Regions from separate parts of the Bradyrhizobium sp. BR 1432 genome, predicted to be linked through region 3. Evidence: predicted binding sites of a transcription regulator. Region 3 holds the regulator's gene; each other region holds the start of a gene.

Region 1 (9,593 bases), on a different contig from region 3:
CTCCCGGTGCTTCGCCATTCGGCCTGACCTCCTTCGTCGCGTCGGCCCAGGCCACCGAAACGGCTGCGACCCCGCCCGGCTTCGGCGATCTCGTGGCCAAGGTCAAACCCGCCGTCATCTCGGTGCGGGTCAGAATCGACCAGGACAGCGACAAGAGCGCGATGCTGCAGCAGAACCGGATGGATTCGGACGAAGACTCGCCGTTCGACCAGTTCTCGCGACAGTTCGGCTTCCGCTTCCCCGATGGCATGAACGGCATGCCCCGTCAGCGCCACCAGATGATCACCGGCGAGGGCTCGGGCTTCTTCATCTCCGCCGACGGCTATGCCGTGACCAACAACCACGTCGTCGATCACGCCGAGTCCGTGCAGGTGACCATGGACGACGGCACGACCTACACCGCGAGGGTCGTCGGCACCGACCCGAAGACCGATCTCGCGCTGATCAAGGTCGACGGCAAGAAGGATTTTCCGTTCGTCAAATTCTCCGACCAGAAGCCGCGCATCGGCGATTGGGTGGTCGCGGTCGGCAATCCCTTCGGGCTCGGCGGCACCGTCACCGCCGGCATCGTCTCGGCCAGCGGCCGTGACATCGGCAATGGTCCTTATGACGACTTCATCCAGATCGACGCGCCGATCAACAAGGGCAATTCCGGCGGTCCCGCTTTCGACATCAACGGCAACGTGATCGGCGTGAACACCGCGATCTTCTCGCCCTCCGGCGGCTCGGTCGGTATCGGCTTCGACATTCCGGCCACGACCGCAAAACTGGTGGTGGCGCAGTTGAAGGACAAGGGCGCGGTCACCCGCGGCTGGCTCGGCGTGCAGGTGCAGCCGGTGACGTCGGATATCGCCGACAGCCTCGGCCTGAAGCAGGCGCGCGGCGCGATCGTCGACAATCCGCAACCCGACAGCCCGGCGGCGAAGGCCGGCATCGAGGCGGGCGACGTCATCACCGCCGTCAACGGCACGGCAGTGAAGGATTTCCGCGATCTCGCCCGCACCATCGCCACCCTGGCGCCCGGCAGCTCAGTCAAGCTCGACGTCTTCCACAACGGCGAGAGCAAGACGGTGACGCTGGCGCTCGGCGAACTGCCGAACGAACGGCAGGCTCAGGGCAAGGCCTATGACGGCAAGGTGCAGCCCGGCGCCGGCATGCCGCGCCTCGGGCTTGGTCTGGCTCCGGCCGGCGATGTGCAGGGCGCCGGCCAGAAGGGTGTCGTCGTCACCGAGGTTGATCCGGAAGGGCCGGCCGCGCAGCGCGGCATCAAGATCGGTGACGTCATCCTCAATGTCGGTGGCAAGGCTGTCAGCAATGTCGGCGATGTGCGCTCGGAGCTGGCGCAGGCCAAATCGTCCGGCAAGCGCAGCGTGCTGTTGCAGGTCAGAAGCGCGGATGCCACCCGGTTCGTCGCGGTGCCACTCGCGTAAGGCGAACCTCGATCGGTACAATTCAAAAAGGCGGCCCTCGGGCCGCCCTTCGCATTCGCACCCACAGGTCACCCGATAACATTCTCGTTAACGGCAGGGAGGGTGACCCGGTTCGTCCGAAAAAGCCGTGTTCGGTCATCACACTTTCTGGTCGGGCATCTGCTCGGCGGCAGTGCAGCCGCGGAGTGGGCTCGCGAGCGTGGAACCTTCGAACCTCCGGCCGCTTTGTGGAACTGGCCGCTGGTTCACATTGATCGGTGCCGACATGGATCGATTGAAGCTCTCGCTGATGAGTACGCTGCTCGTGGCGTTGTTCGTGCTGCCGGCTGGAAACGCCTTCGGGCGCGACGATGGCCGCTATGCGAACTCGCCCCTGAAGCCATGGTTCGACAGTCTGCGCAGCCACCTCGGTCCGTGCTGCTCGGATGCGGATGGCTTTGCTGTCTCCGATCCCGATTGGGAATCGCACAACGGGCACTATCGTGTTCGGTTGGACGGGCAATGGGTCGAGGTGCCGGATGAAGCCGTCATCACCGAGCCGAACCGCGCCGGCCGCACCATGGTGTGGCCGGTGAAAACTGCGTTCGGGATTTCGATCCGCTGCTTCATGCCGGGCAGCATGATCTGACTGGGGTCAGCGCGATCGCTTGCTGGATTTGCGCTTCGACGATTTCTTGGAAGATTTCTTGGAAGATTTCCTGGACGTCTTCTTCTTCGACGTCTTCCGCTTGGAGGCCTTCTTCGGGACCTTCTTGCCCTTCTTGCGGGCCTTCGACAGCCCGATCGCGATAGCCTGCTTGCGGCTCTTCACGCGTCCGCCGCGACCGCCACGTCCGCTCTTCGCGGTACCTTTCTTGTAACGCCGCATCTCGCTTTCGACATCGCTGCCGGAGCTGCGTGAGTAGCGGCGCTTCTTTGCCTTGCGTGCCATGCCTGTTCTCCCTTGGCGGAGGGAGAACCATTCGACACTGGCATGGTTCCGGCAGCACGCCTGCAATGTTCCGGGCGGTGAAGGCAGCTCAGAACGAATTCGCCAGCTCGATCTCCGCCTCCAGTACCTGAATGCGCCGCGCAGCCTCGGCAGAGGACAGATCTCGCGCATATTGCGCCGGCTGATAGGCCTCTTCGCTCAGCCGCTTCAACCTCAATCCCTGCGCCCGTGTCATCTGCTCGCCAAGGAAAACCCTGGCGTCGTATTTGGCCTGGACCTGCATGTCGCTCCTCCGTCCTTGAAATCTGGCTTGACTATATGTTCTTATTTTGTTCTAACAAGCCATGGACAACAGAATTAATGAAATTCGGCGTAAAATCAGCGCCTTGAGGCTCGAACTGGCCGATGTCGAGGCGTCTGTGCGCGCTCTCGTCAACGGCGATTGCGACTGCAGCGAACAAGCTCTGGCGCAGATCAATCTGCGCCGGAAGATCAACCTGCTCATCGACGAATGGAAGTCGGCCGGGGGCGGCGATGTCCTGCCCGACGTCCGCGACCGGATGCGTCTTCGCTCCGTGAATGTCGACAAGCCGGCGCGCGTGTTGGCCCGCCGCTGAGACATTGGGGGCCGCGCGGTGGAGGAAGACCCGGACAACGACCGGATCCTGAAATTGCGCGCCGAGATTCTCGAACTGAGCTCCGCCATCCGGCAATTGCAGCGCGAGGGCCTCGACGACGCTGCGGCCCAACTCCTGATCGCGCGCAAGCGGGCGCAGCTCGAGCATCTCGCTAAGACGAATTCCGCGGCAAGCTGTCTCAACATCACTGACATCCGACGCAGCTAAGGCGTGCGCGCAAGCGACATGCTGGAGATTGTCGATGCCGTCGGACGCCGAACTGGCCGCCTTGCTGCGGGCGGTGCTGGACGAGGTCTGCGTCAACGTTCCCTCATCCGACGTGGTGACACGCCGCCGCATTGCCGCGAAACTGCGCGAGGCCTTGCGCGCCGATCGCTATTCCCTGGAGGAGTTGAAGCAGGCCGGTCGCGCGATGCGCTGGTCAGCGTGCCGACCATGTGGCGCTAGAGCATGATCCGGAGCCGAAGAGCCGCGTTTGCGCAAAATGTGCAGCGGTCTTCCGATAAGATCATGCTCAAAAAATAACCTAAAGCGCAATGACGATTCATCCAAATCTCATCGCGCTTTGGAGCGCGACGGGGACAGGATGAATCGTCGTCGTCCTCGAGTGAAGAGCCCCACGCTGAACGCGGGACTCTCACCTTGCCGGGCAGAGCTCACTTGGTGTTGCTCATGCCGCCCTTGTTCGTCATCGTGCCGCCCTGATCGGAGCCGGGGCCAGAGCCGCCCTGACCGGAGGGATCGGCACCCTTGGAGGACTTGGTATTCGCGCCCGTGGTCTGCGACGACGACATCGAGGAGCCATGTTTGGCCTTGTGCGACTTCGCCTGCACGGCGAACGGTGCGGCGGCGAGGCCGGTTGCCAACATTGCGGTGAGGACGAGCTTGACTGTCTTCATATGGGGGAACTCCCTGGGTTAAATTGACGCAGGCGGCCAACGGCCGTTCCTCGCAGGAGTTCCCAACAAAGCTTCTCCACGCGTCGCGCACGCTTCAAGATTGCTTGTTCTCTTCGAGGATGAACACGATGCCAGTGAGCGTCGCGCCGATCGCGAAGGTCGTCACCAGCGTGAGAGCGAAGACTATAGCGGCTTGGCTTCCGCCATGGCTCAGCAGGTTGGCGACGGCTGGATTGGTCAGGATGAGTGCGAGGCTGAACGCGAGGCCGAGGGCTGCCCCCATCATCGCATGTGTCATCAGCTTGATAAGGCCGGTGGGAGAGATCAGGTTCGACGACTTTTTCGCGCGCATGGAACTATGTCCCGATCTGGCAGGCAAACGCGCGCGATCGTCATTGGTTCCATCAGGATGAAGGAATTGTCATCGCCAGCTTCATCCGACGTTCATGCCCGGCTTGCGAAGATGAGCGCCATCAACACGGGAATATCGATATGGGCAAGGTAGTCTTTCTGTACCGCTCGCTGGCCTATCGCAACGCGGCCGCGGACATCCTGCGCAAGGCGCGCAAGCTCCCGCGCGGCGCGGAACGAAGCGCGGCTCGCCGCTATGCGAAGGCGCTACGCGATCTCGCTCGAACGGAGGCTTGGCTCGAAGGACGCGTCGCGCGCGACCCCCGGACGGAGCAGCGCATCACGAGCGCGGCGTCCGGCTAGAGCTTCCGTTCCGATTGCGGTAGCTCTCGATTCTTCGCTTGACGCGTTTTCTTGACGCGAACCGGTCACCACTTCGCTGGAAAACGCTCTAACCGGATGCGCGCTGCAATTCGGCCGCGGCGGCGGCATCGAATTTGCCGGGTGCCGTCGTCGCCACCGGCTTGCGTGTCAAGGGCACCTGCAGGCGGCACAACAAGCCCTCGGCGCGCCAATCGAATTGCGCCTGTCCGCCAAGCTGGGACTCGACGCTTGCAAGCAGACTCCGCGTGCCGAAGCCGCGGGATTTCGGCGTCCTGACCAGCGGGCCGCCGGATTCCTCCCAGGTCAGCGTGAGGCGGTCGTCCTCGGTCTGCCAACCGATCATGAGCCGACCGGATCGCGTCGACAGTGCGCCATACTTGGCCGAATTGGTGAAGAGCTCGTGCAGCGCCAGCGCCAGCGTCTGGGCGGTCGCCGGCAGCAACTGAACCTCGGGCCCGGCAAGCTTGATCTGGCCGCCTAGCGAATAGGGCGCAAGCTCCTCGTCGATCAGCTTGGAGAGCTCGGCGCCCTGCCAACTCGACAGCGACAGGATGGTATGCACGCGCGCGAGCGCATTGATGCGCCCCTCGACAGCATTGACATAGGCCTTGACCTCGTCGGCGCGGGTGAGGCGCACGATCGATTGCGCCAGCGCCAGCGCATTCTTGGCGCGATGATCGACTTCCCGCGCGAGGAGATTTTGCCGCTCCTCGGCACGCTTGCGTTCGGTGATGTCGACGGTGACGCCGCTGACGCGAACCACGCGACCACTCTCGTCGACCGTTGCCGCCGCGGTGCCGACGCACCAGCGCACATCACCGTCGGGCCGCACGATGCGGAATTCCGTTTCGTAGGCGCGTGCGCCCTTGTTGAACTCGGCGATCGCCTTGCGCAACTGATCGACGTCGTCGGTATGCAATAGCGCCTGAACGTTGGCCGGGTTGACCTCGAAGCTCTCCGGGCTGACCCCAAAGATGCGATATTGCCCCTCGTCCCACATCCAGTCGCCGGTGATCCAGTCCCAATCCCATGAGCCCATCTTGCCGGCGGCGATCGCCATGCTGCGCCGCTGCTCGCTTTCGCGAAGCTTGGCGGTGGAATTTTCCAGCTCGGCGGTGCGTGCGCGGACGCGGTCCTCGAGCTCCTGGTTCAGTCGTTCGAGCTCGCGGGTCTTGCGATAGAGCTCGGAGAACACCTTGATCTTGGCGCGCAGCACCTCCGGCACGACGGGCACCGGAACGTAGTCGACCGCGCCCATCTCGTAGCCGCGCAACCGGTCGATATCGCTCACCTGAATCGCCGAGATGAAGATCATTGCGGTCTTCTGGAAGCGCGGATGCTCGCGGATCATCGCGGCGAGCTCGAAGCCGTCGAGCTCGGGCATGCAGACGTCGACCAGGATGACCGCGATCTCGGTCTTGAGCAGAACCTCCAGCGCTTCGCGTCCAGACGAGGCGATCACGAGGTTCTCGCCGAGATCCTTCAGGATCACCTCATAGGCCAGCAGCTTGGCTGGCTGGTCGTCGACGAGCAGGATGTTGACCTTCTCTTGGTCCATTCGCGGATCCAACTCAGCGGTGCAGCCACATGCGGATCGCAAGCAGCAATTGATCGGTGTTGACGGGTTTGGCGAGGTAGTCGGACGCGCCGGCTTCCAGGCATTTTTCACGGTCGCCCTTCATCGCCTTGGCGGTCAGCGCGATGATCGGTAGCCGCGCGAAGGCCGGGTTCTCGCGGATCACACCCATGGTCTGATAGCCATCCATCTGCGGCATCATGATGTCCATCAGCACGATGGCGATTTCCGGATTGGATTCGACCAGCGTGACCGCCTCGCTCCCGGTCGTGGCCGTCAGCACCTTCATGCCGCGTCGTTCCAGCACGCTTGACAGCGCGAATATGTTCCGGGCGTCGTCGTCGACGAGCAGGGCCGTCTTGCCGATCAGGTCCTCGTCGGAACTGTTCAGCTTCTCCAGCATGCGCTGCTTCTCGAGCGGTAGTTCCGTGATGACGCGGTGCAGGAACAGCGCAGTCTCGTCGAGCAGGCGCTCCGGCGATTCCACCCCCTTGACCACGATGCTGCGCGCCATGGTGTGGAGTTCCGCATCCTCTTCCGCCGAAAGCTCGCGGCCGGTGAACACTACGACCGGGACGTTCGACAGCGCCTCGTCGTTGCGGATCTCGTCGAGCACCTCGAAGCCGCTCATGTCGGGCAGCCGCAGGTCGAGCACCACGCAATCGCAAGGCTGCTCGCGCAGTGTCGAGAGCGCGCCGGCACCGGTATCCGTCGTCACGATCTCGATGTCGTCGTGGTGCAGCAGCTCGCGGATCGAGAGTTGCTCGGCCTCGTTGTCCTCGACGATCAGGAGTCGCTTACGCCGCGGCCGCGCATATTCCTTGATCTGCGTCAGCGCGGCGGAGACGCCTTCGGTCGTCGTCGGCTTGTTGACGAAGGAGAACGCACCGCGCGCCAACGCGTGCTGGCGGTCCTCGTCGAGCGTGATGATCTGCACGGGAATGTGGCGGGTCAGAGGATTGTGCTTGAGTTGGCTCAGCACGGTCCAGCCCAGCATGTCCGGCAGGAACACGTCGAGAGAGACGGCCGTCGGCTGGTACTGCTTGGCGAGCTCCAGCGCTTCGGCGCCGCGGGCCGCAACCAGGACCTTGAAGCCCTTGTCGCGGGCAAGATCGACGAGCACGCGCGCATAGTGCGGATCGTCCTCCACAATGAGGAGGATGGTGTCGCCGGGCTCAAGGTTGAGCCGGTCGTCGGGAAGCTGCTCGATGACGCGCTGCTGGTCGGGCGCGGCCGGCTGCAGCGCCGGCGGTTGGCTGTATTGCTGTGGCGCAGGCGCCGCGCGCGGTGCGAGCGTCGGGCCGGAATATTTCAACGGCAGGTAAAGCGTGAACGACGAGCCCTTGCCCGGCGAGCTGCTCAGGTGGATTTCGCCGCCGAGCAGGCTTGCGAGCTCGCGGCTGATCGCAAGCCCGAGGCCCGTGCCGCCATATTTGCGGCTGGTGCCGGCATCCGCCTGCTGGAACGCTTCGAAGATCAGTTTCTGCTTCTCCAGGGGAATGCCGATGCCGGTATCGGTCACTTCGAACGCGATCACGGCCGGCGCGGAGTTCAGTACCGGGTGATCCGTCCCCCAGCCGCCGACCGCGCCGGCGACCTTCAGCCGCACCTCGCCCTCAGCGGTGAACTTGAAGGCGTTGGAGAGCAGGTTCTTCAGCACCTGTTGCAGGCGCTTGGAGTCGGTGACGATGCTGCGCGGAAGGTTCGGATCGATGTCGATCTTGAACGCCAGATTGCGGTTGTCCGCCTCGTGCCGGAACGGTCGGCCGACGGTCTCGAGCAGGTTCGCGGTCAGGATTTCCTCGGCATCGACCGTCACCGTGCCGGACTCGATCTTGGAGAGATCGAGAATGTCGCTGATGAGATTGAGCAGGTCGGTGCCGGCGCCGTGGATGGTGCGGGCGAATTCAACCTGCTTGGCCGAGAGGTTGCCATCCGGATTGTCGGTGAGCTGCTGTCCGAGGATCAGGATCGAATTCAGCGGCGTACGCAGCTCGTGGCTCATATTGGCGAGGAATTCGGACTTGTACTTCGATGTCAGTGCGAGTTCGGTCGCTTTTTCCTCCAGCGCGCGGCGGGCCTGCTCGATTTCCTGGTTCTTGCGCTCGACCTCGACGTTGCGCTCGGCAAGCTGCTGCGCCTTCTGTTCAAGCTGGTCGTTGGTCTGCTGCAATTCGCGCTGCTGGGTCTGGAGCTCGCCGGCGAGCTGCTGCGACTGCTCGAGCAGGCCTTCGGTCTGCATCGTCGCCTCGATCGAGTTGAGCACGATGCCGATGGAGTCGGTGAGCTGCTCCAGGAACGTCATCTGCGACGTCGTGAACGATATCAGCGATGCAAGCTCGATCACGGCCTTGACCTGGCCCTCGAACAGCACCGGCAGCACCACGAGGTTCTTCGGTGCGACGCGGAGCAGTGCCGAGTTGATCGGCGCCACGTCGGATGGAATGTCGGCGACCAGGCGCGGTCGTTTGTCGAGGGCGCACTGGCCGATCAGGCCTTCGCCGAACTGAAGCACGCGCTGATAGGGATAGATGCCGTCGCTGGCGTAGGACGCCAGCAGCAGGAGCTGGGAATTGTCCTCGTTCTCGACCTGGTAGATCACGCCGGTATGCGCGTTCACCAGCGGCGACAATTCGGTGAGCAGCAGCCGCCCGACGGTCGTGAGATCGCGCTGGCCCTGGAGCATGTTGGTGAATTTCGCGAGGTTGGTCTTCAGCCAGTCCTGCTCCGTGTTCACGTCCGTTGTCAGACGGAGATTCGTGATCATCGTGTTGATGTTGTCTTTCAGCTCCGAGACTTCGCCGCGGGCATCGACCTGGATCGACCGCGTCAGGTCGCCTTTGGTCACGGCGGTCGCGACTTCCGCGATCGCGCGCACCTGCGAGGTCAGGTTGGCCGCGAGCAGGTTGACGTTGCCGGTGAGGTCCTTCCAGGTGCCGGCGGCGCCGGGCACGTTGGCCTGGCCGCCGAGGCGGCCCTCGACGCCGACCTCGCGCGCCACCGATGTTACCTGATCGGCGAAGGTCGCGAGCGTCTCGGTCATGTTGTTGATGGTGTCGGCGAGGGCTGCGACCTCGCCGCGCGATTTCATCGTCAGGTTCTGCTTGAGGTCGCCGTTGGCGACCGCAGTCACGACCTTGACGATGCCGCGCACCTGCTCGGTCAGGTTCGCAGCCATGAGGTTCACGGTATCGGTGAGGTCCTTCCAGGTGCCGGCAACGCCGGGCACCTGCGCCTGGCCGCCGAGCTTGCCTTCCGTGCCGACCTCGCGCGCCACGCGCGTGACTTCGCCGGCGAAGGCGTTGAGCTGGTCCACCATGGTGTTGATGGTGTTCTTCAGCTCCAGGATTTCGCCCTTCACGTCGACGGTGATCTTGCGCGAGA
Region 2 (9,593 bases), 1.0 Mb from region 3:
GCTGGCGGGACCGGCCTACGCGCAAATGCCCAATCTCAATTTGCTGCAGGAAGGCCCGGGCAAGACCCCCGAGGAGAAGGCCGCGGACGCCGAGCGTGAAAAGGCCTATAAGGAAACGCTGAAGAAGATTCCGGACTCCAAGGCGTCCAACGATCCCTGGGGCGGCATGCGCTCCGATCCGCCGAAGCAGTCGGCGGCGCCGAAGGCCTCGGCCGCGACCAGCGCGCCGAAGAAGAAATCCGGCACGGCCGCCAATTAACCTGCCGCCGCTCGGGGGTGGTTGACGCCTCTGGGTGGGACTCCTCTTTGCCCTGCCGGCCTCCTACATCTCGCAAGAGAGTATTGCGTAGAGGAGGACGGGACATGGCCGATCGTCCGCGGGATCTCGCCGAACGGATGGCACGCCGGCGCAAGATGGGCGGCAAGCCGGGCCATCCGACCGGCGACGGCTATCTGCGCGAGACCTTCACGCTGCCGCGCGCAGCGGCACGGGCAAGGGCGGAGGCCTTCTTCGCCCGCTACCCCAAGGCCGGCTATATGAGCGCGGTCGAGACCTGGCGCGAATTGCCCGGCGGCGACATCGAATTCACCATGCGGCGGCTGCCCAGCGCGGATTAGAGCATGATCCGGAAAAGTGTGCAGCGGTTTTCCGGAAAGATCATGCTCAAACAAAAGATCATGCTCAAACAAGAGCGTAAAGCGCGACGACGATTCGTCCTAGTCGCATCGCGCTTTAGGGGCTCACCTTTTCGATCGTCTCTGCGACGATGCGGATCCGGAATACGGGCTCTTTCGCCTCGTCCAGCAGCTCCATGTGCCATTCGGAATTTTGCTGGAGCTTGCGGGCGATGCCGGCGGCCATGTCAGCGCAGACGCTGGTCATCTCCTTCCAGGCCGAATCGCGATCGGCAAATTCGCTCGCCTGGTCCGCGCAGCCGGAATAACGGCCGTTCCGGATTCGAAAGAAGTAGAGCGGCATGGCTGGCACCGATCAACGCGTGACGGCCCAACCCCAAGGCCACGGGCGCGCAGTGCAATCCCAAACCCCGGTCAGATCAATTCCGGGCGGCTACGGGATATACCCTGCGGGGCGCCGCGCCGGCCGCTGATCTCACCCAGACCGGCCGGTTCAGGCCGTCTTGCTCAGGCCGTCTTGCGCTCGATGGCCTTCAGTTCTCGGTCGATGCGCAACTGCACCCGCCGGATCGCCAAGAGGTCGATCTTCGTCTCAGTTCTGCCGGTCTTGATCTGCTCGCCGATGCGGAACTGCCACTGCCAGACGTCAGGAACCGCCGTCTTGGCGACGGTGAACTCGACGCCCCTGTGATTCATGGTCACCTCCCACGATTCACCTTCCATGCCCGTAACATGTTGGGCGTCATCATATGCCCGCGACAAGTGAAATCTGTCGATAAGTCCCGGACCGTTGACGGAAACCGCGAGGGCGCGCACTCCAAAGCAAACGAGGTCGGATTCGGCGCCGCTTGCGCGCCGCCCCGGAACTCTGTTCATGGTCGGAGAACCACGGAGCAATCCGCGCGCGACGGCATGGGCCTTGCTTGGCCCGATGACGGCAAGCAACCATGGGCGCCTCATGCTCGGCATTCCCCGCCGCTATTCTCATTTCGTCTTCGGCATCATCCAGTCCGGGCTGACCTCACTGATCGCGGCAGGCATCGCCAGCCTTCCCGCAGGCAGCGCGAGGGTCTTCCTCGGGCACTGGATGGTGTCGTGGCTGATCGCTTGGGCCGCGATGCTGCCGATCGTGCTGCTGGCTGCGCCCGCGATCCGCGCCGTCTCGCTGCGGCTGACGCGGGAGGAGCGGGAGCTGCGAACCAGCAAGCAGCCATGAAAAAACCCCGCCTGGGGAGAGCCAAGCGGGGCAAAGAGTTGTTGGAGGCTGAGGTGCTGGGCTGCAACACCATAGCCAAGAGACCCTAACTGGTTCGACTTACGTCAGCCTGACAGGCGGCCAAAGCGGAGCGGGGGCCGGCGTCACGTTCGTCGCGCCGCTTTCGTCCATGCCCGCAAACAGAAAACCCCGCTCGCGGGGAGCGGGGTCGTCGGCTGGGTATGGAGACCCGGTGTTGGTCCACCGGGCACGTCGAGACTAGGCGATCAGGCTTACACGCGCCTGACGGTGTCAGTGGGGAAGCCGCGATCGCGCGGGCCGCAGACTGGCCTCGCGCCCGTCCCAATTTCGACATCCGTCCGCACAACTGGCGACACACGGGTCGGCAAGATTCCACACCGTCCGGCGCAGCCATGGGGGAAACGTGGCGCGGCGGCAACGGGGTGGCATCATGGATAACGTAGAGCGGTCTTTCGCCGCCGCGACGGCGGCTGGCTTCGTCGTGCTGGTGATCGGTCTCGTGCTGCTGGCCTTGCTATAGCGAGGCGTCAGCGCAGGTGCGGGGGAGGCGGCCCGGAGCTCCGCGCCGGCGCGCTTCGTCGATGGTGAATGGCACCAATCTTTCAAAAAAGGTGGAAAACAACCCCATGCACAGTAGGCTGTGGGGTGATTTCGTCATTTCATCAATGGCTTACTGGAAGTATTTAGATACCATAACCACGCCGGGTGCTCAGCCCAGCGCATCGCGGCGCGCGATGCTGGATTCTCTTGATTCAACGGCAGCCGCTCGCGGCGGTCAGGTTCTGCAACGTGTGCCCAGGCGCTGCCGCTCGCCGTCGTGGGCTTTAGTGAACCTTGATCTCGCCGAGAGGCAACCGCAGCTCGGCGGCGCGCTCGTCACGGTCCTTCTTGCGAAACTCGTTCTCCTTGCGCTCGAACTTGATCATCTCCTCCTGCGCGGCCTCCAGGAGGTGGTTGCGCCTGATGGCGCCGTGGTGTGTGTCTTCAGTCATGACAGGGGTCCCCAGAGTTGCGGTCCCATCCCGAAGAAGGCCACAGACCGCGAAAAGGTTCGGTGCCTCAGGATTAAGGATTTATGACGGCGCCAAGGCCCGCGCGTCTTTGATGCGCGTCAGTTTCGGACGAGGATCCCATTAGCGCAAAGTGTGCAGCGGTTTTTCCTCGCGACAAACGCCGAACGCGTTTGCGCGGAGATCATGCTCAAACAATGGACTAAAGCGCGATGACGATTCTTCGTCATCGCGCTTTAGTGGCAGGGCTTACCAAGCATCTGCGCGTGCCGGCTGTGGCAGCCGTCGTGCAATTGCGATTTCTTCGTAATTTTTGCACCGACTTTCGGAGCGCCCGATGAGATCGGAGTGTTCGATGTCTGCGCTTGCGTCGAGGCCGAGCCGACGAAGATGGCCAGCGCCACAACGATCTTGAGAACCGACTGCATCACGCCTCCTGGATTCAAGGGTACGAAAGATAACGCTACATATATTAGCGTTACATAGCGTAGCATTCAAGAGATCCAGCGCGACGCAAATTAGGACAGTGCTACGAACAGTAGTTGCCCGGAATCCACTTGGCATCTGGACACCGGTACGGTGCCTCCCGCCGGGGCTGGAATTTCATCCCGAAACGAGATTGCAACCGGCAAAGGGGTCGCTGAAGGGCGGCCCCTTTTCGAATTCAGGCACGAGCAGGGATTGGGACAGCCGCAAAGAACATATTGCGAACCTGGAACAAATAGGGTACATTACTTTTATCGCCGGCCCGCCCTCTCAATCGTTTGTCCCCCTAGCGAATCCTCGCCATAAGGAGCACGACCCAATGTCCGCCACTGCCCTGCGTATCGTCGAAGGATCTTCCATGGACAAGAGTAAAGCCCTGGCTGCCGCGCTCTCTCAGATCGAGCGCCAGTTCGGCAAGGGATCGGTGATGAAGCTCGGCAAGAGCGACCGCTCCATGGACATCGAGGCGGTGTCCTCGGGCTCGCTCGGGCTCGATATCGCGCTCGGCATCGGCGGCCTGCCCAAGGGACGCATTGTCGAGATCTACGGGCCGGAATCGTCGGGCAAGACCACGCTGGCGCTGCATACGGTGGCGGAAGCGCAGAAGAAGGGCGGCATCTGCGCCTTCATCGATGCCGAGCACGCGCTCGACCCGGTCTATGCCCGCAAGCTCGGCGTCAACATCGACGAGTTGCTGATCTCGCAGCCCGACACCGGCGAGCAGGCGCTGGAAATCTGCGACACCTTGGTGCGCTCCGGCGCGGTCGACGTGCTGGTGGTCGATTCGGTTGCGGCGCTGGTGCCGAAGGCCGAGCTCGAGGGCGAGATGGGCGATGCGCTGCCAGGTCTGCAAGCCCGCCTGATGAGCCAGGCGCTGCGCAAGCTCACGGCCTCGATCAACAAGTCCAACACCATGGTGATCTTCATCAACCAGATCCGCATGAAGATCGGTGTGATGTACGGCTCGCCCGAGACCACGACCGGCGGCAACGCGCTGAAATTCTACGCCTCCGTCCGCCTCGACATCCGCCGCATCGGCGCGATCAAAGAGCGCGACGAGGTCGTCGGCAACACCACGCGCGTGAAGGTGGTGAAGAACAAGCTGGCGCCGCCCTTCAAGCAGGTCGAGTTCGATATCATGTATGGCGAGGGCGTCTCCAAGATGGGCGAGATCCTCGATCTCGGCGTCAAGGCCGGCATCGTCGAGAAGTCCGGCGCCTGGTTCTCCTATGACAGCCAGCGCCTCGGCCAGGGCCGCGAGAACTCGAAAGCCTTCCTGAAGGCCAACCCCGACATCACCGCCAAGATCGAGACCTCGATCCGCCAGAACTCCGGCCTGATCGCCGAGCAGATTCTCGCCGGCACACCGGAGCGCGACGCCGACGGCGAGGAGCCGGCGGAGTAAGCCTTAAAGCAGTAGAGTTTTCGCGAGGAGCGGGCGCTGAGGACGTTGAGTTGCCGACGTCTTCGGTGCCCGTTTCGTTTGGTGTTGCGTTGATCAGGTGGTGCGATGAAGCGGCTGATCCTGACCAGTTCGTCCGGCTTCGGTCTCGGGAAATCGGAGCTGGCCGACATCGTCGTAATGTTCGCTTTTCGCTTTCAGTGGGGACCCTTGCCTTCACCCGAAATGCTTGCCGCCTATTTTTGCGGCGCGTTCGGAGGCTCTTCCGCGAGGTGACCACTGGTCAGATTGGGGCATCCATTGGCCTCACGCCGTCAGGGACCAAAAAGATCTGTCCTTTGTCGATCTTTGCGAACTGTACGACGTGATCGAACTCTGGTTCGACCCGAGTCCGGTAGATCAGCTGCAGCTGATTTGGTTGCTGGATTACCTCAGCTCTCATGCCTGGCCGGCGCGAAAGCTCAAACTGCGCTTGGTGACGGATGATCTGATCATGATGAGGGGCGAAGAACTGGGAAAGTCCGCATCGCATATTCCAGCCTTCGCGGTCACCTCAAGGGAGTTTGAAACTGCCAGAATGACATGGCAGGCCTATCGTGCATCGACGCCGGAGCCATGCATCGATCTTCTTCACAGCGATCTGAGCGCTTTGTTGATGCTGCGGCCAGATTTGCTCGATCTGCTGGCGGAACTGCCGTCGCCCTCGACAGGGCTTGGTGCGACGGAGATGCGATTTCTGGAGCTTCTTTCAAGAGGGTTTGCGAACACGAATGGGTTGTTTCATCTGCGCTCGCAACGGCGCACATATGTGTTCGGAGAATTCGAGTTGGGCTCGTTGCTTGAGGGGCTCGCGCTCGGCCCGAGGCCAGCAGTGGCCGGTTTGGGCGACGAACTGCGCACAATCGATCGTAAGAATTTGAGGGCTCGGCATGAAGTCTATCTGCGCAGCCGCCTTTCGCTGACCGAGTTCGGGAAGGCTATCCTGGCGCATCAGGAAGATTTCAGCCGATACAATCCGATTGATCGCTGGTGGGGCGGCACGCATCTGACCAACGATCGGCTGTGGCGCTACGGCCCTGGCTTGGCGAAACCGTGAGGCTGCGAGCATGACGCGGCTCATCGTGACAACAGATTCATCCGCTGCCGGCGCTCTGCTACGCGCGGACCTTGCCGATCTCGTCATCGCGATCGAGCGCCGGCTCATCTGGGGGCCGCTGCCGTCCGAGCAGGAATTGGGGGCTTTCTTTGCGCCGCGCACGACGCAGTCTTGCGGTCTTCATTGGTTGGACGACACGCCGTCCTGGCGTCTCGAAGAGTTGGGAGTGAAAGACCGTGGACTGATCGAGCTGCTGTCGGAATGCGACTCGGCCGAATTGTGGATGGAGCCAGAGCCGAATGCGCAATTGATTCTGCTCTGGCTGCTCGACCATTGCGGCAATGAAAGAGCGGCGGTTTCCAAACTCGTGATGCGTCAGCTGGACGTTGCCGTTGGTCGTGTCGATCTGGAGCGGCTTGCCAAGCTGAACCCGCCGATTGTTGACCTCACGCCTGATCACCTTGAACTGGCAGCTCGTGCGTGGCGGGCTTATCGTGCGCCGACGCCGCAGGACTGGTTCGGCCTTCTCAAAACGGATTTGAGTTTGCTTCCGCAGCTTGAGTGGGGCGCCGTTGACCTGCTCGAAGAGCTTCCGAGCGTTGCCACTGGTCTCGGAGCCACTGAGATGCGGATTCTTCGAGTTGATCGCACCAGGCAACGTGCAGCCCTTCGATGTCTTCCCAGGCCATCAGAAGCCCAACGAGCGTCGCGTATTCGACTACTGGGAAGTGGGCGCGCTGCTTGATGGACTCGCGCGATGTCCGGTGCCGGCTGTGTCCGGGCTGGACGAGGGGCCATTCTCGCTCGACATGCATGACGATGCTCTCCGTCACGCACGATACAAGCAATCCCGCTTGTCGCTTACAGATCTGGGGAAGGCGGTGCTGGCAGGCGAGGATTTCCGCCGCGACAACCCGATTCGGCGCTGGTGGGGCGGTACGCTTCTCACCAATGAACGATTGTGGCGCTGGGATTCGCAAACCCGCTTGTTGGTTGCGCCGGTGTAACGCGTGCGTGTTGCTCAAAAGTGCCCCTGTATTACGTATCAATTTGAGAGGCGACCGTGTCACATCTGATCCTGGCCACGAACGATCTTGCGGCAAACACGCTTCGCCAATCGGGTGCTGCGAACATCGCGCTCGGATTCTGTCTACGCTTTGTCTCGGGGAAATTACCTTCCGAGGAGCAACTTTTGATGGGGCTGGAGCGGCGATCGGAAAAGCACCGTAATCCAGGCGATCATTGGCTCGACGACGTTTGTCGCGGCTCGCTGGAAGGTTTCGGCACGCGCGATATCGGTTTCTTTGAGCTGTGTGCGAAGTTCGACTCAATCGAAGTATGGGTCGATCCCCTGCCCAATGATCAGCTTGTGCTCGTCTGGCTGCTCGACCTTCTTCGCCCCTACAAGGAGATCACGACGAAGCTGAGCTTGGTGCATACGGATGACATTGTTGCGAACTATGCTCCGCAATCGGTCGCAAAATGGAAGCTGCCGGCCTTCAAGGTGGTCGACAATCATTTGATGACGGCAAGCCGCGCCTGGCGGGCCTATCGGGCGTCGACGCCGGCACCCTGTTTCGATCTGCTGATGACGGATCTGATGGTCCTGCCGAGACTTCGATCGGCGCTCATTGCGATGCTTGAAGAGCTTCCGGACAGCGTGACGGGACTCGGTGCAACTGAAATGGATCTGCTGGATTTTGTGAACGAAGGGCACACCGACCCGAGGCGCGTCTGCGATGCCAGGTGCCTTCGCGATGTATTCGACGGAAACGACGCGCGCTATGCCTTGCTCGAACTGGCGGAACATTCGGCGCCGCCGGTCTTGTTGGGCGATCCGGCGTTCGACAACGAGGCCCGCTATTTCGGCAAGAGTGAGTGGAAAGTCACGCTGACTGAACTCGGGCGTTCACTTCTCGCGCGCGAAGACGACATGTGGCGTCACAACACGATCAAACGTTGGTGGGGCGGTACTGAACTGACCAATGAACGTCTCTGGCGTTGGGATCGCGAAAGCCGATTGTTGGTTGGGCCTTAGAGGCGCGTTCAGTGCCGTAGGGTGGGCAAAGGCGCGCAAGCGCCGTGCCCACCATATTTCAATGAAGGCAAGATGGTGGGCACGCTTCGCTTTGCCCACACTACGAGACCTCCGTCGCGTCTTACTCCGCCGCTTCCGCGTAATCGCTCACCGGCGGGCAGGAGCACACCAGGTTACGGTCGCCATAGACGTTGTCGACGCGCCCGACCGGGCTCCAATATTTGTCGGTACGCGAGACGCCGTCGGGGAAACAGCCCTCGGCACGGGTGTAGGCGCGATTCCACGCATCGTCGGCGATGTCATGCACGGTGTGCGGGGCATTGCGCAGCGGCGAGGCCGCGATCTCAAAGCGGCCGGCTTCGACCTCGGCGATTTCTTTCCGGATCGCGATCATGGCGTCGCAGAACCGGTCCAACTCGGCCTTCGATTCCGACTCGGTCGGTTCGATCATCAGAGTTCCCGGCACCGGGAAGCTCATGGTGGGCGCATGGAAGCCGTAGTCGATCAGGCGCTTGGCGATGTCATCAACGGTGACGCCGCTCGCCGTCTTCAGCGGACGGGGGTCGACGATGCATTCATGCGCAACGCGGCCCTTCGCATTCTTGTAGAGCACCGGGAAATGCGGATCGAGACGGGCCGCAATGTAGTTCGCGTTGAGGATCGCGATTTCGGTCGCACGCTTCAATCCTTCACCGCCCATCATCAAGATGTAGATGTAGGAGATGGTGAGGATCGAGGCCGAGCCGAACGGCGCCGCCGACACCGGGCCGACCGGGGCGTCCGCCTTTGTTGCGGGATGACCGGGCAGGAACGGCGCGAGATGCGCTCTGACGCCGATCGGGCCCATGCCGGGGCCGCCGCCGCCATGCGGGATGCAGAAGGTCTTGTGCAGGTTGAGGTGGCTGACGTCGGCGCCATAATCGCCGGGCCTGCTAAGGCCGACCTGTGCGTTGAGGTTGGCGCCGTCGAGGTACACTTGGCCGCCATGGCCGTGCACGATGTCGCAGATCTCGCGGATGTGCTCCTCGAACACGCCGTGGGTCGAGGGATAGGTGATCATGACCGCGGCGAGATCGTTGGAATGCTTCTCCGCCTTGGCGCGGAGATCATTGACGTCGACGTCGCCATTCTTCTCGCAGGCGACCACCACCACGTCCATCCCGACCATCGCGGCCGAAGCCGGATTGGTGCCATGGGCGGAGGAGGGGATCAGGCAGATCTTTCGCTGGCTCTGTCCGCGCGACGCGTGATAGCCACGGATTGCGAGCAGCCCGGCGTATTCGCCCTGCGCGCCAGAGTTCGGCTGCAGCGAGATCGCGTCATAGCCGGTGATGTCGCACAGCCACTTTTCAAGCCGCGCGAACAGCGCGTGATAGCCGGCGGCCTGCTCGCGCGGAGCGAACGGATGCAGCGTCGCAAACTCCGGCCAGGTCAGCGGCATCATCTCGGTGGTCGCATTCAGCTTCATGGTGCAGGAGCCGAGCGGAATCATGGCGCGGTCGAGCGCGAGGTCGCGATCACTGAGCTTGCGCATGTAGCGCAGCATCTCGGTCTCCGAGCGATGCGCGTGGAACACCGGATGGGTGAGGAACGCGGTGGTGCGCTTCAACTCGTCCGGCAGCGCCTCGCGCGTCTCGGCGTCGATCTCGGCATAGGCGAGTGTGCCGCCGAAGGCGCGCCAGACCGCT
Region 3 (9,593 bases):
CGATTCCAGACGTCGCAAGAATCAGTTCGGCACCGCCGCCTTTGACCCGGGCTTCGCGGCAACCGCATTCGCGGTGACGCCGTGCAAGAAGTCGAAAGCCGTATGCAGGGCTTTGTCGTCCTTCTCTTCCGGCGGGACGTAGGATTGTGATCCGGTCTGCTCGGTGCCGTCGGCGGCCTGCAGATGCCCGCGCATCTGGGATTCCGCCATGGTGTCCATCCGGCCCTTCAGCTCCGGCGGCACATCCTGCAGGATCTCGATGTCGGGCGCGATGCCCTGGGCCTGAATCGAGCGGCCCGACGGCGTGTAGTAGCGCGCCGTGGTCAGCGCCAGCGCACCGTTGCCGGCGCCGAGCGGAATGATCGTCTGCACCGAGCCCTTGCCGAACGAGCGCGTTCCGATGATCGTCGCACGCTTGTGGTCATGCAGTGCGCCGGCCACGATCTCGGAAGCCGAAGCCGAGCCGCCATTGACCAGAATCACCAGCGGCTTGCCCTTGGTGAGATCGCCGCCATGCGCCGTGAAGCGCTGGGTCTCTTCCGGATTGCGCCCGCGGGTCGAAACGACCTCGCCGCGCTGAAGGAATGCGCTCGACACCGAGACGGCCTGGTCGAGCAGACCGCCTGGATTGTTGCGCAGATCCATCACATAGCCTGCGAGCTTCTCCGACGGGACCTGTTTGGAGATCGACGCGATCGCTTTCTTCAGGCCGTCGGTGGTCTGCTCGTTGAACGAGGTGATGCGGATATAGCCGATGTCGCCGTTCTCGACGTGGAAGCGCACCGGGCGCACATGGATGATCTCGCGGGTGATCGCGACGTCGAGCGGCGCGTCGGCGCCCTTGCGCACGATGGTAAGCTTGGTCTTGGTGTCGACCGGGCCCTTCATCTTGTTGACGGCCTGCTCGAGCGTCATGCCCTGCACGGCCTCGCCGTCGATCTTGCTGATGAGGTCGCCGGACATGATGCCAGCCTTCGAGGCCGGCGTGTCGTCGATCGGCGAGACGACCTTGACGAGGCCATCCTCCATCGTGACCTCGATGCCGAGCCCGCCGAACTCGCCGGAGGTGGTCTCCTGCATCTCGGTCCAGGCCTTGGCGTTCATGTAGCGCGAATGCGGGTCGAGCGAGGTCACCATGCCCGTGACCGCGCCTTCGATCAGCTTGGCATTGTCGGGCTTCTCGACATAGTTCGCCTTGACCCGCTCGAACACCGCGCCAAACAAGTTGAGCTGGGAATAGGCATCATCCGCGCTCGCCGCCGCCCGTGCCGCCCACACGCCGCCGTGGGGACTGGCTACCAGAAGGGTCAGACACGCTCCCGTGAGCGCGCCCAGGGGGAACAGCAGGTTTTTCCGCATGGATTGACTGGCCTTTTGCTTAGCGGTTCTCTTGAGGGGCTTGTCTCTCGGGCTTGGAAGCCGCCATGCAAATGGCGATCCAAGTCACGTCTCACAACACCATTCTGGTTTCTTCAAGGCCGGCTCGCCGTGCCGGCGGTACGGCGAAGAAATCCCTTCGCCGCGGCTTAAACTTTTGGCAACGTTCCGAAACCATTTTGCGCAAAGCGGACATCGGTCGGCCGCCCACGCCTCGCAGTTATGCGATTTTAGGATGGTTTTGCAGGGTCAGACGCGATAGGCGATGGCGATAAGACTTCAAATTCTCGGGAGGACAACAATGAACGACGCGCCCCGCATCCGGCCGGAAAGGAACGTCGAACTCGGCGCCAGCAACGAGCCGTTCCAGAACCTGCACGAATTCATCCGGAAAGCGCGCGCCAACCTCAACCAGAATGCCTGGGACTACATCGTCGGCGCTGCCGAGACCGAGACCACGATGCGCCGGAACCGGATGGCGCTGGACGAGATCGCCTTCCGCCCCCGCGTGCTGCGCGATGTTCGCAAAGTCGACGGCTCGGTCGAGCAGCTCGGCCGCAGGATGCGGCTGCCGGTGGTGCTCGCCCCCGTCGGTGCGCTGGAGATATTCGATCCCGACGGTGCGGCAAGCGTGGCGCGTGCCGCTGGCACCTTCGGTGCGGCGCACATGTTGAGCTCGGTGTCCGAGCCCGGCCTGGAAAAGACTGCCGAGGCCGCGCCCGACGCGCTGCGGCTCTATCAGCTCTATGTCCGCGGCGACGATGCCTTCGTCGCGGATGTTGTCAGCCGCTCCGAGAAGAACGGCTATGCCGCATTCTGCCTGACCGTCGACACCGCCCATTACAGCCGTCGCGAACGTGACATCGCCAAGCGCTACGTTCGCGAAAGCCGCCTGCGCGCGACCGGCGGTGACTACCAGAAGGGTCTGGAATGGCGGACCGTGAAGATGATCAAGGACAAATTCAGGATCCCGCTGATCCTGAAGGGCATTGCCACCGCCGAGGACGCACAGATCGCGATCGATCATGGTGTCGAGTGGATCTACGTCTCCAACCATGGCGGCCGTCAGCTCGATCATGGCCGCGGCGCCATGCATGTGCTGCCTGAAATCGTCGAGGCCGTGAAGGGTCGCGCCAAGATCATGGTCGATGGCGGCTTCTGCCGCGGCACCGACATCGTCAAGGCGATCGCGGCGGGCGCCGACATCGTCGGCATTGGCCGGCTGCAATGCTGGGCGCTGGCGGCGGCCGGCGAAGCCGGCGTGATGCGAATGCTGGAACTGCTGGAGGATGAAGTGCTGCGCTGCCTCGGCCTCTTGGGTGCCACCTCGTTCGCCGAGGTCGACAAGTCCTGCCTGCATCAGGCGACCGCAACGAATGCGCCGAGCGTATTCAGCGCGTTCCCGCTGTTCGACCACGACCCCTATCGATACTGAAGTGAAAGGACACGATGACCTCGCTCTCTCCCGGCAGCGCCGATGCGCTCCTGTTCGATCTCGGACGCGTGGTGCTCGACATCGACTTCTCCAAGGCGATCGCCTGCTGGGCGGGACATGCCGGCTGCCAGCCCGAGGCCATCGTCGCGCGCTATGTGCGTGACGAGGCCTACCGGCTGCACGAGGTCGGCAAGATCAGCGACGAGGACTATTTCCAATCGCTGCGTTCATCGCTCGGGATCGGCATTTCCGATGCGCAGTTTCTGGAGGGATGGAACGCGATCTTCGCCGGCGAGATGCCTGACATCGCCGAGCTCTTGCCGCGCGCTGCAAAGCAGATGCCGCTCTATGTCTTCTCCAACACCAACCGGCCGCATGTCGACTATTTCTCGAAGGAATATGCCGGCGTGCTCGGGCATTTCCGCGAGCTCTATTTGTCGTCCAGCATCGGCCTGCGCAAACCGGATGCGGAGGCGTTCGACCATGTCGTGAGGGCGATCGGCGTGCCGGCCAGCCGAATCGTGTTCTTCGACGACCTTGCCGAGAACGTCGAAGGGGCGCGGGCGCGCGGATTGACCGCGGTGCATGTCACATCGCCCGGCGATGTCGGCAACGCCTTGCGAGCGTTGGGAATTTGACTGCCGCCCCCGGCCGGATCTGGTTGGGTTCCGAGGACCAAATCTGCTTGGGATGCGGAACCAAATCACTTTGTGCATTTTTGTACAAAGTTCCGGGAACGGAAATACTTCCTCCGGACTCTATCGAATCCGTTGGGACTTCTACATCGGACTATTCTCGTGCTGGGCAAAGCCTACCTCACAAAGCAAGCTTCTCTGCTGCTCGAATTCGCCAGAACCACCTCGGATTCGCGCCTCTCCGCCAAGCTCATCAGCAAGGCCGCCGACCTGAAATCACAGGCCGATCCGCTGCCGGATAAGGATCAGGGCCCCAAAGCTCCGGACGTGACGCCTGGCGTCAGTTCGGGCGAACAGACGCAGAGTTGATCGCGATGCTGGCCGTGGCTCTGGTCATTCTCGTCCTAGCCATGGCCACCCTGGTACCAATCTGCCTCGTCCTGGAGATCATGTCGCGCCGGGCCTGACGTCGCCTTCGTTGCCTATGAATGCGTCGTCGGGATGATCATCCCGCTCGGCTGCTCTTTTGCCTCTGCGCTCGCGCTCGGCTAGAAGGCTTCCTGCCAATTCGTCCGCGAGCAGGAGTTTTCGCCGTGGCTCTCATGCCGGTTTCCGATGCGCTTGCCGCCGTGCTTGCCGGCGCGGAGCCTCTGGCCGAGGAAATGGTTGCTCTCGACGCAGCCTTCCACCGTGTGCTCGCCCGCGACGTGGCGGCGCTGCGCACGCAGCCGCCTGAAGCAATGTCCGCGATGGATGGTTATGCCGTGCGCGCGGCCGACGCGGGGGCGATCGATTCCCAGCTGACGGTGATTGGCGAGGTAGCCGCGGGGCGTCCGTTCGCGGGAACGGTCGGCGCCGGCGAAGCCGTGCGGATCTTCACCGGCGGCGTCGTTCCCAACGGTGCCGACGCCGTCGTGATCCAGGAGGATACGGTCGCGGACGGCAAGCGCATCACGATCAAGGAAGCCGCGATTCCCGGCCGGCACATCCGCCCCGCAGGCGTCGACTTCTCCGAAGGCGCCGTGCTCCTGCGCAAGGGAACCCGCCTCACCGAGCGCGACCTCGCGCTCGCCGCCGCCATGAATTACCCCCAGCTTGCCGTCTGCCGCCGTCCGAAGGTCGCGATCCTCGCCACCGGCAACGAACTGGTGATGCCGGGCACCACGCCCGGCCGCGGCCAGATCGTCTATTCCAACGGCTATGCCCTGCACGCGCTCGCCCGCAGCGAGGGGGCTGACACCATCGACCTCGGCATTGCCGCCGACACGCTGGAGGCCACCACCGCCGGCATCCGCCGCGCCCGCGAGAGCGGCGCCGACATCCTGGTCACGACCGGCGGTGCATCGGTCGGCGACCACGATCTTGTCCAGCAGGCGCTGAGGGACGAAGGTATCTCGATGGCGTTCTGGAAGATTGCGATGCGCCCGGGCAAGCCGATGATGCATGGACGGCTCGGCGCGATGCGCGTGATCGGCCTGCCGGGTAATCCCGTCTCGTCCTATGTGTGCGCCTTCCTGTTCATGGTCCCGCTGATTCGTGCGGTGTCGGGTCGATCCGTGATTCATCACCGCCATGAGCGCGCCGTGCTCGGCCGCGATGTGGGCGCAAACGATATGCGCGCGGATTATCTTCGCGCACGTCTGGAACAGCGCGACGACGGCACGCTGGTGGCCGTTCCCGTCAATCACCAGGATTCCTCGCTGCTTGCGAATCTCGCTGCGGCGCAGGCACTTCTCGTGCGCGCACCGTTCGCGCCGAAAGCCGGAGCCGGCTCGCCTTGCGAGGTGCTGCGCCTGCCCGTCTGAGCGCACCACCACACGTGTTCCGCGAACTTTGTCGCGTTCACGGTAAATTAAGCAGTTGCGGAACACATATCGAACATATAGTGTCCGTTCATGATTTGTTTCGAGGATGTAGCGGTTCGCCGCTCCAATTCAGCGTCTCGGAATCGAACGACATCGACCGGGGGACTTTGGTCGAGATGTTAACGCGCAAACAATACGAGCTTCTGCGGTTCATCAGCGAACGTCTGAAGGAAAGCGGCGTGCCGCCCTCCTTCGACGAGATGAAGGATGCGCTCGACCTGCGCTCGAAATCGGGCATCCATCGCCTGATCACCGCGCTGGAGGAGCGCGGCTTCATCCGCCGCCTGCCCAACCGCGCTCGCGCCATCGAGGTGATCAAGCTGCCTGAGCTCCAGGCCGCCGCCGGCAACCGCCGCGGCTTCACGCCAAGCGTCATCGAGGGCAATCTCGGCAAGGTGCGCGCGAGCTCCAGTCCGCCCGCCGACGAGGGCGAGCGTCCCGTTGCGGTGCCCGTGATGGGTCGCATCGCAGCCGGTACGCCGATCGAAGCGTTGCAGACCCGCAGTCACACCATCAGCGTGCCGCCCGACATGCTCGGCTCGGGCGAACACTATGCGCTCGAAGTGCGCGGCGATTCGATGGTCGAGGCCGGCATCCTCGACGGCGACATGGCGCTGATCCAGCGCAACGAGAGCGCCGATACCGGCGACATCGTGGTGGCGCTGATCGACGACGAGGAAGCGACGCTCAAGCGCTTCCGCCGCCGCGGCGCCTCGATCGCGCTCGAACCCGCCAACGCCGCCTACGAGGTGCGCATCCTGCCGCCGAACCGGGTGAAGATTCAGGGCAAGCTGATCGGGCTGTACCGCAAGTACTGAGACGACCCAGCGGTCATTCGATATCAATGATTCCGATTGGAGCGGACGGATTGTCCGCTCCAGCTGGATAGTCTTTCTGATCTTGGGCAGATTATCTGGCCCCTCTCCCAGCGCTATGTCCTCGACATGCCGCCCGAAGCACTCATCGCTTTGCGGCTCAAGAGATCGAGGAGACAACGATGCGCAAGATCGTTTTGAGCGCGTTCGCCAGTATGCTGATCGCTGCATCGGCAGCGCAAGCATTCGCAGCACAATCGCAGCACCATCCCCGCAAGTCGGCGCACGCAACAACGACCGAGCAATTGCGTAGCGCCCGAAATGCCGTCGCGCGACAACCACAGCCGAGTTGGCCATATTCCGATGGTCGGCGCCCGCAGGCCGCTGACGCTCGCATCCGCCAAATGCACTAAAGCGAACTTTGTTCCTATCGGATTCGGGAAAGATAATGTGATCGCATCCTGCTGACGCCAGCCGCAGATTCGCCCACAACCAAGCAGAACGTTACGTGCTTCCACTCTGATAGAGGCTTGCGCCTCCGAAAGAGGCGCGGGTTGCTATCTTCGAATAGGAGCACCCGATGTGTGACTACAGTCTGCATGCCGTTGCATCGCGCCCCGCCGAAGTCGGCGAGACGATCGTGTCGACAACGTTCCGCGGCACCTCGACGCGCGGTTTTGCTTCCGCGGCCGACCCGACCGTGGCCGTCTGCCTGCTGCCGGGAACGGAGCTCGCCTTCGCCGACAACGTCCGTTACGACAATCGTTGGATCTGGACGCGCACGATCAACTCCCGCGTCGGCAAGTTCGGCAAGATCGATCCGCACGTTCCCGATCGCCATCATGACGCGATCGAATTCCCCGACGGCAAATACGTGCTGGTGACGCAGCTCGTCGAAGGCCAGCGCGCAACCGTGCTGCAACTGCCGGTGACGCAGCCGGTCGGCGAGCGCGAGCACAAGCCGCAGATCGATGCCGACAGCCGGCCGACGATCACGCGTCTGCCGATCGGCTGAGCCGTCCCTGGCCACCAGGTCGGGCCAGGATTGAAAATGCCATCGCCGGCCGAGGCCGGCGAGATGGTATGATTTATGTTCTGCGAAAGTCCGGTTGGACCCGGACCAAGTCCTCGCATTTGTTCTTAATCGTCTGGCCTTAATCGTCGGCCTGCAAGTCGGTCTCCGCCGGAGTCGCGTCCCGGTTGCGGGCCGTAGCCGCCTTCGGCGCAAGGCTCCCGTCGAAATCACCCTCGCCGGCGCCGGCCGGGAGCCAAGGGCGGCTTGTGCCTCTCGCTCTCACAGCTTGAACTGCAAAACCGTCACCACGCTGCGTCAACGCCAGCGCGCCTTGACTGGTGAGACGCTGCCGATCGACCACCATCGCCGCACAATCCGGCGGCGCGGGCCGCCGCGTCACCACCAGCGCGGCGCGGCTGCAATCATCAGCCAGCGCGTCGATCCGCAAGGAAAGCGCAACCAGCCGCCCGTCGTCGAGCGGCGTCACGCAGCCCGCCTCGTCACACGACACGCCATCGGCCAGCGAGCTACTCCCGGCGTCGCGCGGATCGGCGTCGGCAGCTAACCACTCCCTAAGCAGAAAGCCGTCCTTGCTCGCCCGGATGACATGCAGGTGCCCGTCCCGGCCGCGCACCGCGACGCTCGCGCCGTCTCCGGCAATCAGGATGTCGGGCTGCCGCACCGACAGCCCCCAGGCAATGGAAGCCAACAACATCAGCGCACCAGACCAGCGCAAGGGTGTGCGCAACAGGCCCATCACGATGATCCCGAGGCTTGCCGCGATCAGCGGCGCGATGCCGAAGGCGGGGATGCGGCCGATTGCGCCCGGCAGTGCCGCCACCCAGCGCGATACCGCGACCATCCAGTCGTTCCCGATCCCCATCAGCCACCAGAACACGCCGTCGAGCCCGAAGGGAGCCGCGAGCAGTCCGAGCAGGCCCGCCGGCATCACCAGTGCCGAAACCACCGGCATCGCGCCGAGATTGGCGAGCACACCGTACGGCGTGACGCGGTGGAAGTGGAAGGCGGCGTAGGGCGTGGTCGCAAGCCCCGCGATCAGCGAGGCCAGGAACAGCATCGCGATCTCGCGGCCGCCCCATAGCGCGATGCGCGCGGTCGCCGAATGGTCCGGCGAGGCAAACAGGTTCGGCATGCCGATCTGCACCAGCGCGACCAGCCCGAGCGTCGCGGCGAAGGACATTTGAAAACTCGGATGCACCAGCGCTTCGGGCGCGACCGCGAGCACGATCAGCGCAGCCACCGCCAGCGTGCGGAAGGTGATAGCGCGGCGATCCACCATGACCGCGATCAGCACCACCGCCGTCATGAAAAACGATCTTTGCGTTGCGACCTCCGCGCCTGACAGCAGCAAATAGAACGCGGCCGCCACCAGCGCTGCAGCTGCCGACCATTTCTTGATGGCAAAGCCCGCCGCCAGCCCCGGGATCAGTGCCAGCAGCGCACGCACTGCGAAGAACACGACACCGGCGACAACCGCCATGTGATAGCCGGAGATCGACAGCACATGGCCGAGCCCCGAGATGAACATGGCGTCGTTGACGGGCGTGGTGATCGCATCGCGCCGTCCGGTGAGCAGCGCGGTCGCGATCGCACGGTTGTCGCCCTCGAGCGTCGCACGGATGCGCGCGTCGATCGCATCGCGCAGGCCCTGCATGAAGGCCGCGTAGCGCAGCCGCAGGCCACCGCCATCCGGCGGCACTGAAGCGGTGATCGCGCCCATCACGAAGCCGGAGGCGCCGATGCCCTGGAAGAACATGTCGCGGGAGAAATCGTAGCTGCCCGGGCGCACGGGAGAGATCGGCGGCATCAAGCGCGCCTTCAGTTGCACGAAGCTGCCGACCTCCGGCGCCGTCCCCTTGCGCACCGACAGGCGCACGCGCTCCAGCCTGACGTCGCTGCGCTGCGCCTCCATCGCCGTAACGCGCAGCATGAAGCGATCGGTGCGCTCGCGGATGTCGCGGGTCTCGACGAAGCCCGACAGCGACACCGAATAGAGCGGCTTGGCCAGCACGGTATGGGCGATGCGCGCCGTCTTCCACGTCGCCATGGCAAAACCCGCCGCCACCGCCGCGATCATGATCGCGGGCGCGAACAGCCGGCTCCGCCGCAGCAGGACGGCGCCGAGCATGAGCGCGGCCGCCGTCGCGGCAACGACCCACAGCACGGGCTCGTGATCGGCAGCGAAATAGAGCGCGATGCCGGTGCCGAAGGCGACGGGCACCCAGGGCAACAGCCGCCCGGCGCCGGCCTCAGCGCGTGCCCATTCGCGCAGCGTCTCGACGATCGCGGGCCACGCACCAAAGCCCGCCGGCACAACGCCGCCAGCCGGTGTGACGCGGCCAACGGGCCACGTTCCTGCGACTCCCTGGGAGCGCACTGGCCGGCCCGGCTCCGCCATTCCCATGCACCTTACGCTACGCGACGGGTGCG

The links. The regulator LexA, encoded in region 3, represses DNA repair genes until DNA is damaged. The targets are predictions, from matches to a motif close to TGTTCNNNNTGTGTTCNG.
Region 1: the regulator LexA is predicted to act here: its motif matches at 2,681-2,698, upstream of ACSKB8_RS43800 (DUF3072 domain-containing protein).
Region 2: the regulator LexA is predicted to act here: its motif matches at 3,597-3,614, upstream of recA (recombinase RecA).

What each region holds. Positions count from the first base shown of each region.
Region 1 is NZ_JBPUGF010000004.1:606,703-616,295, forward strand. It holds gene ACSKB8_RS43785 (Do family serine endopeptidase) at 1-1,430, shown strand, start outside; gene ACSKB8_RS43790 (hypothetical protein) at 1,696-2,058, shown strand; gene ACSKB8_RS43795 (DUF6496 domain-containing protein) at 2,065-2,361, opposite strand; gene ACSKB8_RS43800 (DUF3072 domain-containing protein) at 2,450-2,644, opposite strand; gene ACSKB8_RS43805 (hypothetical protein) at 2,760-2,978, shown strand; gene ACSKB8_RS43810 (hypothetical protein) at 2,997-3,206, shown strand; gene ACSKB8_RS43815 (hypothetical protein) at 3,241-3,453, shown strand; gene ACSKB8_RS43820 (hypothetical protein) at 3,656-3,898, opposite strand; gene ACSKB8_RS43825 (hypothetical protein) at 3,993-4,250, opposite strand; gene ACSKB8_RS43830 (hypothetical protein) at 4,391-4,612, shown strand; gene ACSKB8_RS43835 (HWE histidine kinase domain-containing protein) at 4,701-6,191, opposite strand; gene ACSKB8_RS43840 (HAMP domain-containing protein) at 6,205-9,593, opposite strand, start outside.
Region 2 is NZ_JBPUGF010000003.1:5,259,145-5,268,737, forward strand. It holds gene ACSKB8_RS25195 (hypothetical protein) at 1-259, shown strand, start outside; gene ACSKB8_RS25200 (hypothetical protein) at 364-618, shown strand; gene ACSKB8_RS25205 (DUF6894 family protein) at 734-979, opposite strand; gene ACSKB8_RS25210 (hypothetical protein) at 1,144-1,332, opposite strand; gene ACSKB8_RS25215 (DUF2798 domain-containing protein) at 1,595-1,852, shown strand; gene ACSKB8_RS25220 (hypothetical protein) at 2,698-2,865, opposite strand; gene ACSKB8_RS25225 (hypothetical protein) at 3,120-3,311, opposite strand; gene recA (recombinase RecA) at 3,689-4,774, shown strand; gene ACSKB8_RS25235 (hypothetical protein) at 4,880-5,047, shown strand; gene ACSKB8_RS25240 (hypothetical protein) at 5,136-5,867, shown strand; gene ACSKB8_RS25245 (hypothetical protein) at 5,878-6,612, shown strand; gene ACSKB8_RS25250 (hypothetical protein) at 6,641-6,874, shown strand; gene ACSKB8_RS25255 (hypothetical protein) at 6,931-7,905, shown strand; partial or broken gene gcvP (aminomethyl-transferring glycine dehydrogenase) at 8,027-9,593, opposite strand, start outside.
Region 3 is NZ_JBPUGF010000003.1:6,287,619-6,297,211, reverse strand. It holds gene ACSKB8_RS30540 (S41 family peptidase) at 22-1,359, opposite strand; gene ACSKB8_RS30535 (alpha-hydroxy acid oxidase) at 1,679-2,812, shown strand; gene ACSKB8_RS30530 (HAD family hydrolase) at 2,827-3,450, shown strand; gene ACSKB8_RS30525 (hypothetical protein) at 3,610-3,816, shown strand; gene ACSKB8_RS30520 (molybdopterin molybdotransferase MoeA) at 4,041-5,252, shown strand; gene lexA (transcriptional repressor LexA) at 5,429-6,130, shown strand; gene ACSKB8_RS30510 (hypothetical protein) at 6,310-6,540, shown strand; gene ACSKB8_RS30505 (hypothetical protein) at 6,708-7,142, shown strand; gene ACSKB8_RS30500 (ComEC/Rec2 family competence protein) at 7,282-9,561, opposite strand.